Regions from separate parts of the Pseudomonas sp. TE3910 genome, predicted to be linked through region 2. Evidence: predicted binding sites of a transcription regulator. Region 2 holds the regulator's gene; the other holds the start of a gene.

Region 1 (4,419 bases), 2.6 Mb from region 2:
GCACACCGCCCTCATAGGAGATATGCAGCAGGTTGGCGTCCATCGAGTACGGCGACTTCTTCTTGCCGTGACGCTCGATTGGAATCGCGTGCTTCTCGGCATAGTCCATCAGTTTTTCACGCGAGAGCAGGTCCCACTCGCGCCACGGCGCAATAACCTTCACGCCTGGCTTGAGCGCGTAGGCACCCAGCTCGAAACGTACCTGGTCGTTGCCCTTACCGGTCGCGCCATGAGAAATGGCATCGGCGCCGGTTTCGTTGGCGATTTCGATCAGACGCTTGGCAATCAGCGGACGAGCGATGGAAGTACCCAGCAGGTACTCACCTTCGTAAACGGTGTTGGCGCGGAACATCGGGAACACGAAGTCACGCACAAACTCTTCGCGCAGGTCGTCGATGTAGATCTCTTTGACACCCATGGCCTGAGCCTTGGCACGGGCCGGTTCGACCTCCTCGCCCTGCCCCAGGTCAGCGGTGAAGGTCACCACTTCGCAGTTATAGGTATCTTGCAGCCACTTGAGAATTACCGAAGTATCAAGGCCGCCGGAATACGCCAGTACGACCTTTTTTACGTCCGCCATGCCATCACTCCACGGGGTTGTACGGAAAACCAATGATTCTACCGGTCTTACCGCAACATTTACAGTGGGGCGACAGCTTGTGACGACAAAGCGACAGGAACGGTCGAGGGCGCGACGGACGGTCGCCCCTCAACCTCAGGATTTAACGGCCGGCTTGGCAACAGAGGTGTTGACTGCAGGCACTTGGCCCGGTGCTGTCGACGCTGCATCAGGTGCCTTGCCAAGCGGTTTTTCGCTAGCGGCTTCTACCGGCTTTTCAACGGGCGCCACTCGGTCCAACTGAATGTTCACGCGGCGATTGCGCGAGCGGTTGGCCGGGCTGTTGTTCGGTGCAAGTGGATAGCGCTCACCGTGGAAACGCAGCGTGATCTGCTCTTCTGCAATACCGTGGCTTTTAAGGTAGTCCATAACGGCCAGCGCACGCCGGCGCGACAGATCACGGTTGGTCAGGCGATTGCCACTGTTGTCCGAATGGCCATCAAGCTCAATATGATTGACCGTCGGATCAGCCTTGAGGAAGTCGAGGATGATGTCCAGTCGCGCTTGGGCATTGGCATCCAGGTCGATACCGCCACCCGGGAAGTCGACCCGGGTCTGACGCACCTGGTCGTAGTTCATCGGCAACAACTTGGCCGCACAGACCTGGTAGTCACCGTAGGCCTGGCCAAACTTGACCGGCAACACGCGCACTTCCATCGCCCGCCCCGCTTCACCCGCATAATTGCGGACCACGGTACTGCGGCCGTCCAGCAGGCCATTGATCAAACGGCTGGCCTGGCCTTGCGTGCTGTTGAACAGCACACCGTTACGGGCCATGCGCACAGTGCCCAGGTTGATATCGCCACGCCCGGGCTGCCACGGCGCGGCGGCGGCCAGCAAGGTTGCCGAACCTGTACCCAGTACATTGCTGTTCGAACGCAACTGGAAGGTCGGCTGTTCGCCCGCGCGACGCACGAACTCACCGGAGCCGAAATTGGCAATCGGCTGGATCAATCGGCACTCGAACTGATCACCCTCGACCTTCCACTCGACGCTTTCCAGGCGCGTCTGGAAAGTAAGTGCCATGGCAGGCAGGCTGGCAAACATGCTGAGCAGGGCTAGATAATGCTGGCGCACGGGCGGCTCCACAAATTTTTCACGGCATACCTGCAAGGTATCGGTAGGCCCTGGCAAAACTTGATAGCGAGTGCTCGGACCCGGCTTTTCCGGTAGCATTCACCTTGAGTTCGACCCGCCTGGAATCCCCAATGTCCGACCGCCTGACCCTCCTGCGTCCTGACGACTGGCATATCCATCTTCGTGATGGTGCCGTCCTGCCCCACACCGTTGGCGATGTGGCGCGCACCTTTGCCCGCGCGATCATCATGCCAAACCTGGTACCACCAGTGCGCAACGCCGCCGAAGCCGGCGCCTATCGCGAGCGTATCCTCGCGGCCCGTCCGGCTGGTAGCCGCTTCGAGCCGTTGATGGTCCTGTACCTCACCGACCGTACCCAACCCGAGGAAATCCGCGCGGCCAAAGCCAGCGGTTTCGTCCACGCCGCCAAGCTTTATCCAGCGGGTGCGACCACCAACTCGGACTCGGGTGTCACCAGCATCGACAACATCTTCCCGGTGCTCGAGGCCATGGCTGAAGTCGGCATGCCGCTACTGGTCCACGGTGAAGTAACGCGTAGCGAGGTCGACGTCTTCGACCGCGAGAAGCAGTTCATCGACGAACACATGCGCCGCGTAGTCGAGCGTTTCCCGACGCTTAAAGTGGTCTTCGAACACATTACAACGGCCGATGCCGTGCAGTTCGTGACAGAAGCACCGGCCAACGTCGGGGCAACCATTACTGCTCAGCACCTGCTGTACAACCGCAACCACATGCTGGTCGGTGGCATTCGCCCGCACTACTACTGCCTGCCGATCCTCAAGCGCAATACGCACCAGGTCGCCCTGCTCGATGCCGCTACCAGCGGCAACAGCAAGTTCTTCCTGGGCACCGACTCGGCGCCGCATGCCCGTCACGCCAAGGAAGCCGCCTGCGGTTGTGCCGGCTGCTACACCGCCTACGCCGCTATCGAGCTGTATGCCGAAGCATTCGAGCAGCGCAATGCGCTGGACAAACTCGAAGGTTTCGCCAGCCTGCATGGCCCTGCGTTCTACGGCCTGCCGACCAATACCGACACTATTACCCTGGTCCGCGAAAGCTGGACCGCCCCGGATAGCCTGCCATTCGGCGAGCACACCGTGGTACCGCTGCGCGCCGGTGAACAACTGCGCTGGCGCCTGCTGGAGACAAATGCGTGAGTGATGATCACTTCGACCTCGACCAGGAAGGTCATAGCGGCGGCCCGCGTCACCCCATGGCCGAACGCTTTCGTGGTTACCTGCCAGTAGTTGTGGATGTCGAGACGGGCGGTTTCAACTGCGCAACCGACGCCTTGCTGGAAATTGCCGCCGTGACCATCGGCATGGATGAGAAAGGTTTCCTGTTCCCCGAGCACACCTATTTCTTCCGTGTCGAACCGTTTGAAGGTGCCAATATTGAACAGGCCGCACTGGAGTTCACCGGCATCAAGCTGGACCATCCGCTACGCATGGCCGTTAGCGAGGAGGCCGCGCTAACCGACATTTTCCGTGGTGTGCGCAAGGCCTTGAAGGCCAATGGCTGCAAGCGGGCAATTCTGGTCGGCCACAACAGCAGTTTCGACCTGGGCTTCCTCAATGCCGCGGTAGCCCGGAACGATATGAAGCGCAACCCGTTTCATCCGTTCTCCAGTTTCGACACGGCTACCCTGGCGGGCCTGGCCTATGGCCAGACCGTACTGGCCAGGGCCTGTCAAAGTGCCGACATCGACTTTGACGGACGTGAAGCACATTCGGCTCGCTATGACACCGAAAAAACCGCCGAGCTGTTCTGCGGTATCGTCAACCGCTGGAAACAAATGGGCGGCTGGCAAGACTTCGACGACTGAAGTCGACAGCCACGCATAAAAAAACCGGCCACTGGGGCCGGTTTTTTTATGCGTGGTGCTTACAGCTTGCCAGCATTTTCGCTCAGGTAAGCAGCAACGCCTTCTGGCGAAGCGGTCATGCCCTTGTCGCCTTTTTTCCAGTTGGCAGGGCAGACTTCGCCGTGCTCTTCGTGGAATTGCAGGGCGTCGACCAGACGCAGCAGCTCGTCCATGTTACGGCCCAGCGGCAGGTCGTTGACGATTTGCGAACGGACCACACCGTTGGTGTCGATCAGGAACGCGCCACGGAAGGCTACGCCGCCTTCGGACTCAACGTCATAGGCCTTGCAGATCTCGTGGGAGATGTCAGCGGCCAGGGTGTATTTGACCGGGCCGATACCGCCGTTGTTGACGGGGGTATTACGCCAAGCATTGTGGGTGAAATGCGAGTCGATCGAAACACCGATGACTTCGACGTTACGCGCCTGGAAGTCAGGAATACGGTGGTCCAGGGCGATCAGCTCGGACGGGCAGACGAAAGTGAAGTCCAGTGGGTAGAAGAACACCAGGCCGTACTTGCCCTTGATGGCCGAAGCCAGGTTGAAGCTGTCGACGATCTCGCCATTGCCGAGTACGGCTGGAACCGTGAAATCCGGGGCTTTTTTGCCTACGAGCACGCTCATTCGATATCTCCTGATGTAGTGGAATGGTATACACAGCAGGGCACATGGCCCACCTGGCATCGCATGGACTGACCATCATACACCGCCCAACGTGTACCGCCGAATTTAAGGGCGGTCACTGACCAGGCTGCCGTCCGTCGCGGCGAACGGGACCGCTCAACAAAGTGCTTTGACAAGCATTCTCATTAACATTAAGATCCTCCGCATTGAGCCTT
Region 2 (4,419 bases):
CGCGTCGAGGGTGACGAGACGGCGAATCGCCAGTTGTTCGCCGGCCTGCCACTGACTGCATCGGAGCCGCTGATCGAGCCGCATGTCGATGAGCCGGAGCGCCCTCGGGTCGCGCCAGCGCCTGCGGTAGATCAGCGCCTGTTTGACTCGATGCGTAACGAGCTGTCTGGTTTGCGTGAATTGCTGGAAGTGCAGCTGGGGTCGCTGGCGTGGACTCAACTGCAAGGCAGCAAACCGCAGCAAGCGAGCCTCTGGCGCCGCCTGCAGCGTATTGGCTTGTCGGGACCGCTGTCGCGCGAGCTGCTTGACCTGACCGCCGAAATTGAAGAGCCACGCCATGCCTGGCGGATGTTGCTGGCCCACCTGGCGCGGATGATCAGCGTGCCGGAAGTCGATCCGATCGAAGAGGGTGGGGTGATCGCCATGGTCGGCCCGGCGGGTATGGGCAAGACCACTACGCTGGCGAAGTTGGCAGCCCGCTACGTGCTCAAGTACGGCGCGCAGAACCTGGCTCTGGTGAGCATGGACAGTTTCCGCATCGGTGCCCAGGAACAACTGAAGACGCTCGGGCGTATCCTCAATGTTTCGGTCACCCATGTCGATCCGGGGCAGTCCTTGGGGCAGGCGTTGGAGCCCTTGCTGCGCAAGCGCGTGGTACTGATCGATACCGCAGGTTTGCAGGCCAGTGATCCGGCCCTGCGCATGCAGTTGGAGACGCTGGCCGGTCGCGGTATCCAGGCAAAGAACTACCTGGTGTTGGCGACGACCAGCCAGAAACAGGTGCTGACGGCGGCCTACCACAGCTACAAACGCTGCGGGCTGGCCGGTTGCATCCTGACTAAACTTGATGAAACCGCCAGCCTCGGTGAGGTGTTGAGCCTGGCGATCAGTCATGAATTGCCGGTGGCCTATCTGACCGATGGGCCGCGCATTCCGGATGACTTGCACTTGCCGCGCCGCCACCAGTTGGTCAGCCGCGCGGTTAGTGTGCAAATGCAGGACGAGCCCAGCGAGGAGGCCATGGCCGATATGTTCGCTGATCTCTATCACGGCCCTAAGCGTGTTGGCTGAGGTGTCGGTGAAGACGTTGCAAAGTATCTACATCAATGGTCTGCCAGGCATTTTTCAGGTGTTTGAAAGTGCAGCCAGTCATGTGGCCTCGGTCTAAGCAAGACAAGGTAAAGAACAAACATGGGTAGCATGCATCCCGTACAGGTGATCGCCGTGACCGGCGGCAAAGGTGGCGTTGGCAAGACTAACGTGTCAGTGAACTTGTCACTGGCGTTGGCCGAGCTCGGCCGTCGCGTCATGCTGTTGGACGCCGACCTGGGCCTGGCTAACGTCGACGTGTTGCTGGGCCTCACGCCCAAGCGAACCCTGGCCGACGTTATCGAAGGGCACTGCGAGCTGCGCGACGTGCTGCTGCAGGGGCCGGGTGGTGTGCGCATCGTGCCAGCCGCTTCGGGTACGCAAAGCATGGTTCACCTGGCGCCCGCTCAGCATGCCGGCCTGATTCAGGCGTTCAGCGATATCGGCGACAACCTCGATGTGCTGGTGATCGACACCGCTGCGGGTATTGGTGACTCGGTGGTCAGCTTCGTTCGAGCGGCCCAGGAAGTGTTGCTGGTGGTCTGTGACGAGCCCACCTCGATTACCGACGCCTATGCGTTGATCAAGCTGCTTAACCGTGATTACGGCATGAACCGCTTCCGCGTGCTGGCGAACATGGCGCAAAGCCCTCAGGAAGGGCGCAATCTGTTCGCTAAGTTGACCAAGGTCACGGATCGCTTCCTCGATGTCGCCCTACAATACGTCGGTGCAGTGCCGTATGACGAGTGCGTGCGTAAAGCCGTGCAGAAGCAGCGAGCGGTCTATGAAGCCTTTCCGCGTTCCAAGTGCGCGTTGGCGTTCAAGGCCATCGCACAGAAGGTCGATAGCTGGCCGCTGCCAGCCAACCCACGCGGCCATCTGGAGTTTTTCGTCGAGCGTCTGGTGCAGCCGACCAGTGTGGGGCCTGCTCTATGAGTGCCAGCGGTTTCCGGATGTACAGCAAGGCTTCGCGTGACGCGCAGTATGAGTTGGTCGAACGCTACGCGCCGCTGGTCAAGCGCATCGCTTACCACCTGTTGGCGCGTTTGCCCGCCAGTGTTCAGGTTGAAGACCTGATTCAGGCCGGCATGATCGGTTTGCTTGAGGTGGCGAACAAGTATGACTCAAGCAAAGGTGCCAGTTTTGAGACCTATGCCGGTATTCGCATCCGCGGTGCGATGCTGGATGAGGTGCGCAAGGGGGATTGGGCGCCGCGTTCGGTTCATCGTAATACCCGCATGGTCAGTGATGCAATTCGCGCTGTTGAAGCAAAAACAGGTCGTGACGCTAAAGATCATGAAGTTGCTGCCGAACTTCAATTGAGTCTCGATGATTATTACGGGATTTTGAATGACACCTTGGGCAGTCGCCTGTTCAGCTTCGACGACCTGTTGCAGGACGGCGAGCATGAAGGGCTGCACGAGGACGGCGCCAGCGCCCAGGTCGAGCCTTCGCGCGATCTGGAAGACGAGCGCTTTCAGGCAGCGTTGGCAGATGCGATTGCCAACTTGCCTGAGCGTGAGCGGCTGGTGCTGGCGTTGTATTACGACGAAGAGCTGAACCTCAAGGAAATCGGCGAGGTGCTTGGGGTCAGTGAGTCGCGGGTCAGCCAGTTGCACAGCCAGTGTGCTGCACGCTTGCGTGGGCGGCTGGGAGAATGGCGCGCGCGTTGATTGCTGGGTTTCATGCAGTCGTGAAAATGTTGTGCCGGATTTGATTGAGTGCGCGTTCAGCGCTGAGCGCGTTAAAGACTGCTTGGAGGTCTAATTGGACAAGAACATGAAAATCCTCATCGTTGACGATTTTTCGACGATGCGGCGGATCATCAAGAACCTGTTGCGTGACCTGGGCTTCACCAATACCCAGGAAGCGGACGACGGCGTCACTGCACTGCCAATGCTGCACAGCGGTAACTTTGATTTTCTGGTAACGGACTGGAACATGCCTGGCATGTCCGGCATCGACCTGCTGCGTACGGTGCGCGCTGACGAACGCCTGAAGCACCTGCCGGTGCTGATGGTAACGGCAGAGGCCAAGCGTGATCAGATCATTGAGGCGGCTCAGGCTGGCGTTAATGGTTACGTGGTAAAACCATTCACGGCTCAGGTGTTGAAAGAAAAGATCGAGAAGATCTTCGAGCGCGTCAATAGCTGAGGTACGCCACGGGGGCGCTTATGGAGCATAAACAATCGTCGTTGGGCGACTTCGAGTCGACACTGAAGAAACATGCCAACGAGCTTGTCGATAGCCTTGAACGAGGTAAATTCGGCGACGCGGTACAACTGATCCATCAGCTGAACCAGACCCGTGATCGTGGCCTGTATCAGGAAGTCGGCAAGCTCACCCGCGAGTTGCATAGTGCGATCGTCAGTTTTCATATTGACCCGCAGATGCCGCAGGCTGAGGAAGTGTCGCAGATCACCGATGCCACCGAGCGCTTGTCCTATGTGGTCAAGCTCACCGAGGGCGCGGCTAACCGGACCATGGACCTGGTCGAGCAAAGTACACCGGTGCTTCAAGAATTGAGTGCCGAGGCAAGTACCTTGAGTGCCGACTGGCAGCGTTTCATGCGTCGAGAAGTGGCTGCGCCGGAGTTTCGCGAGCTGGCGCGTCGCGTTGACAGTTTTCTGACGCGCAGCGAGGCCGGCACCCGTGAAGTGGCAGGCCACCTCAATGACATTCTGTTGGCTCAGGACTACCAAGACCTGACCGGCCAGGTGATCAAGCGCGTCACGCAACTGGTTACCGAAGTAGAAAGCAATCTGCTCAAGCTCGTATTGATGGCCAGTCAGGTCGACCGCTTTGCCGGTATTGAACATGACCACCAGCAGCTACGTGCTGAAAAAGATCAAGAAAAACATCCGACTCGGGGTGAAGGTCCGCAGATTCATGCCGATAAGCGTGAAGACGTCGTGTCCGGTCAGGACGATGTCGACGATCTGTTGTCCAGCCTGGGTTTTTAGGGAGCACGTTTAATGAGCTTCGGCGCCGATGAAGAAATCCTCCAGGATTTCCTGGTAGAAGCCGGCGAAATTCTTGAGCAACTGTCCGAGCAATTGGTCGAGCTGGAAAGCCGGCCTGATGATGCGGATCTGCTCAATGCAATCTTTCGCGGCTTTCACACTGTAAAAGGGGGCGCCGGCTTCCTCCAGCTCAATGAGCTGGTGGAGTGCTGCCATATTGCCGAGAACGTGTTCGACATTCTGCGCAAGGGTGAGCGTCGCGTTGACTCCGAGCTGATGGACGTGGTCCTGGAAGCCCTGGACACGGTCAACAGCATGTTCGGCCAGGTCCGCGAGCGCAGCGATGTGACGCCGGCCACGCCAGAGC

Evidence for each region. The regulator FliA, encoded in region 2, starts transcription of late flagellar genes. The targets are predictions, from matches to a motif close to CTAAAGTTTNNNNNNNNNNNGCCGNTAA.
Region 1: a site for FliA is predicted at 1,734-1,761, ahead of ACZ9H3_RS10330 (flagellar protein MotY). Genes of this name have one in related genera too.

What each region holds. Positions count from the first base shown of each region.
Region 1 covers NZ_JBWBQN010000001.1:2,286,062-2,290,480, forward strand. Annotated here, with positions in the region: gene ACZ9H3_RS10325 (argininosuccinate synthase) at 1-580, opposite strand, end outside; gene ACZ9H3_RS10330 (flagellar protein MotY) at 716-1,696, opposite strand; gene pyrC (dihydroorotase) at 1,828-2,874, shown strand; gene rnt (ribonuclease T) at 2,871-3,542, shown strand; gene ACZ9H3_RS10345 (peroxiredoxin) at 3,602-4,204, opposite strand.
Region 2 covers NZ_JBWBQN010000001.1:4,888,372-4,892,790, forward strand. Annotated here, with positions in the region: gene flhF (flagellar biosynthesis protein FlhF) at 1-1,071, shown strand, start outside; gene fleN (flagellar synthesis regulator FleN) at 1,192-2,025, shown strand; gene fliA (RNA polymerase sigma factor FliA) at 2,022-2,762, shown strand; gene ACZ9H3_RS22395 (chemotaxis response regulator CheY) at 2,869-3,243, shown strand; gene ACZ9H3_RS22400 (protein phosphatase CheZ) at 3,264-4,052, shown strand; gene ACZ9H3_RS22405 (chemotaxis protein CheA) at 4,065-4,419, shown strand, end outside.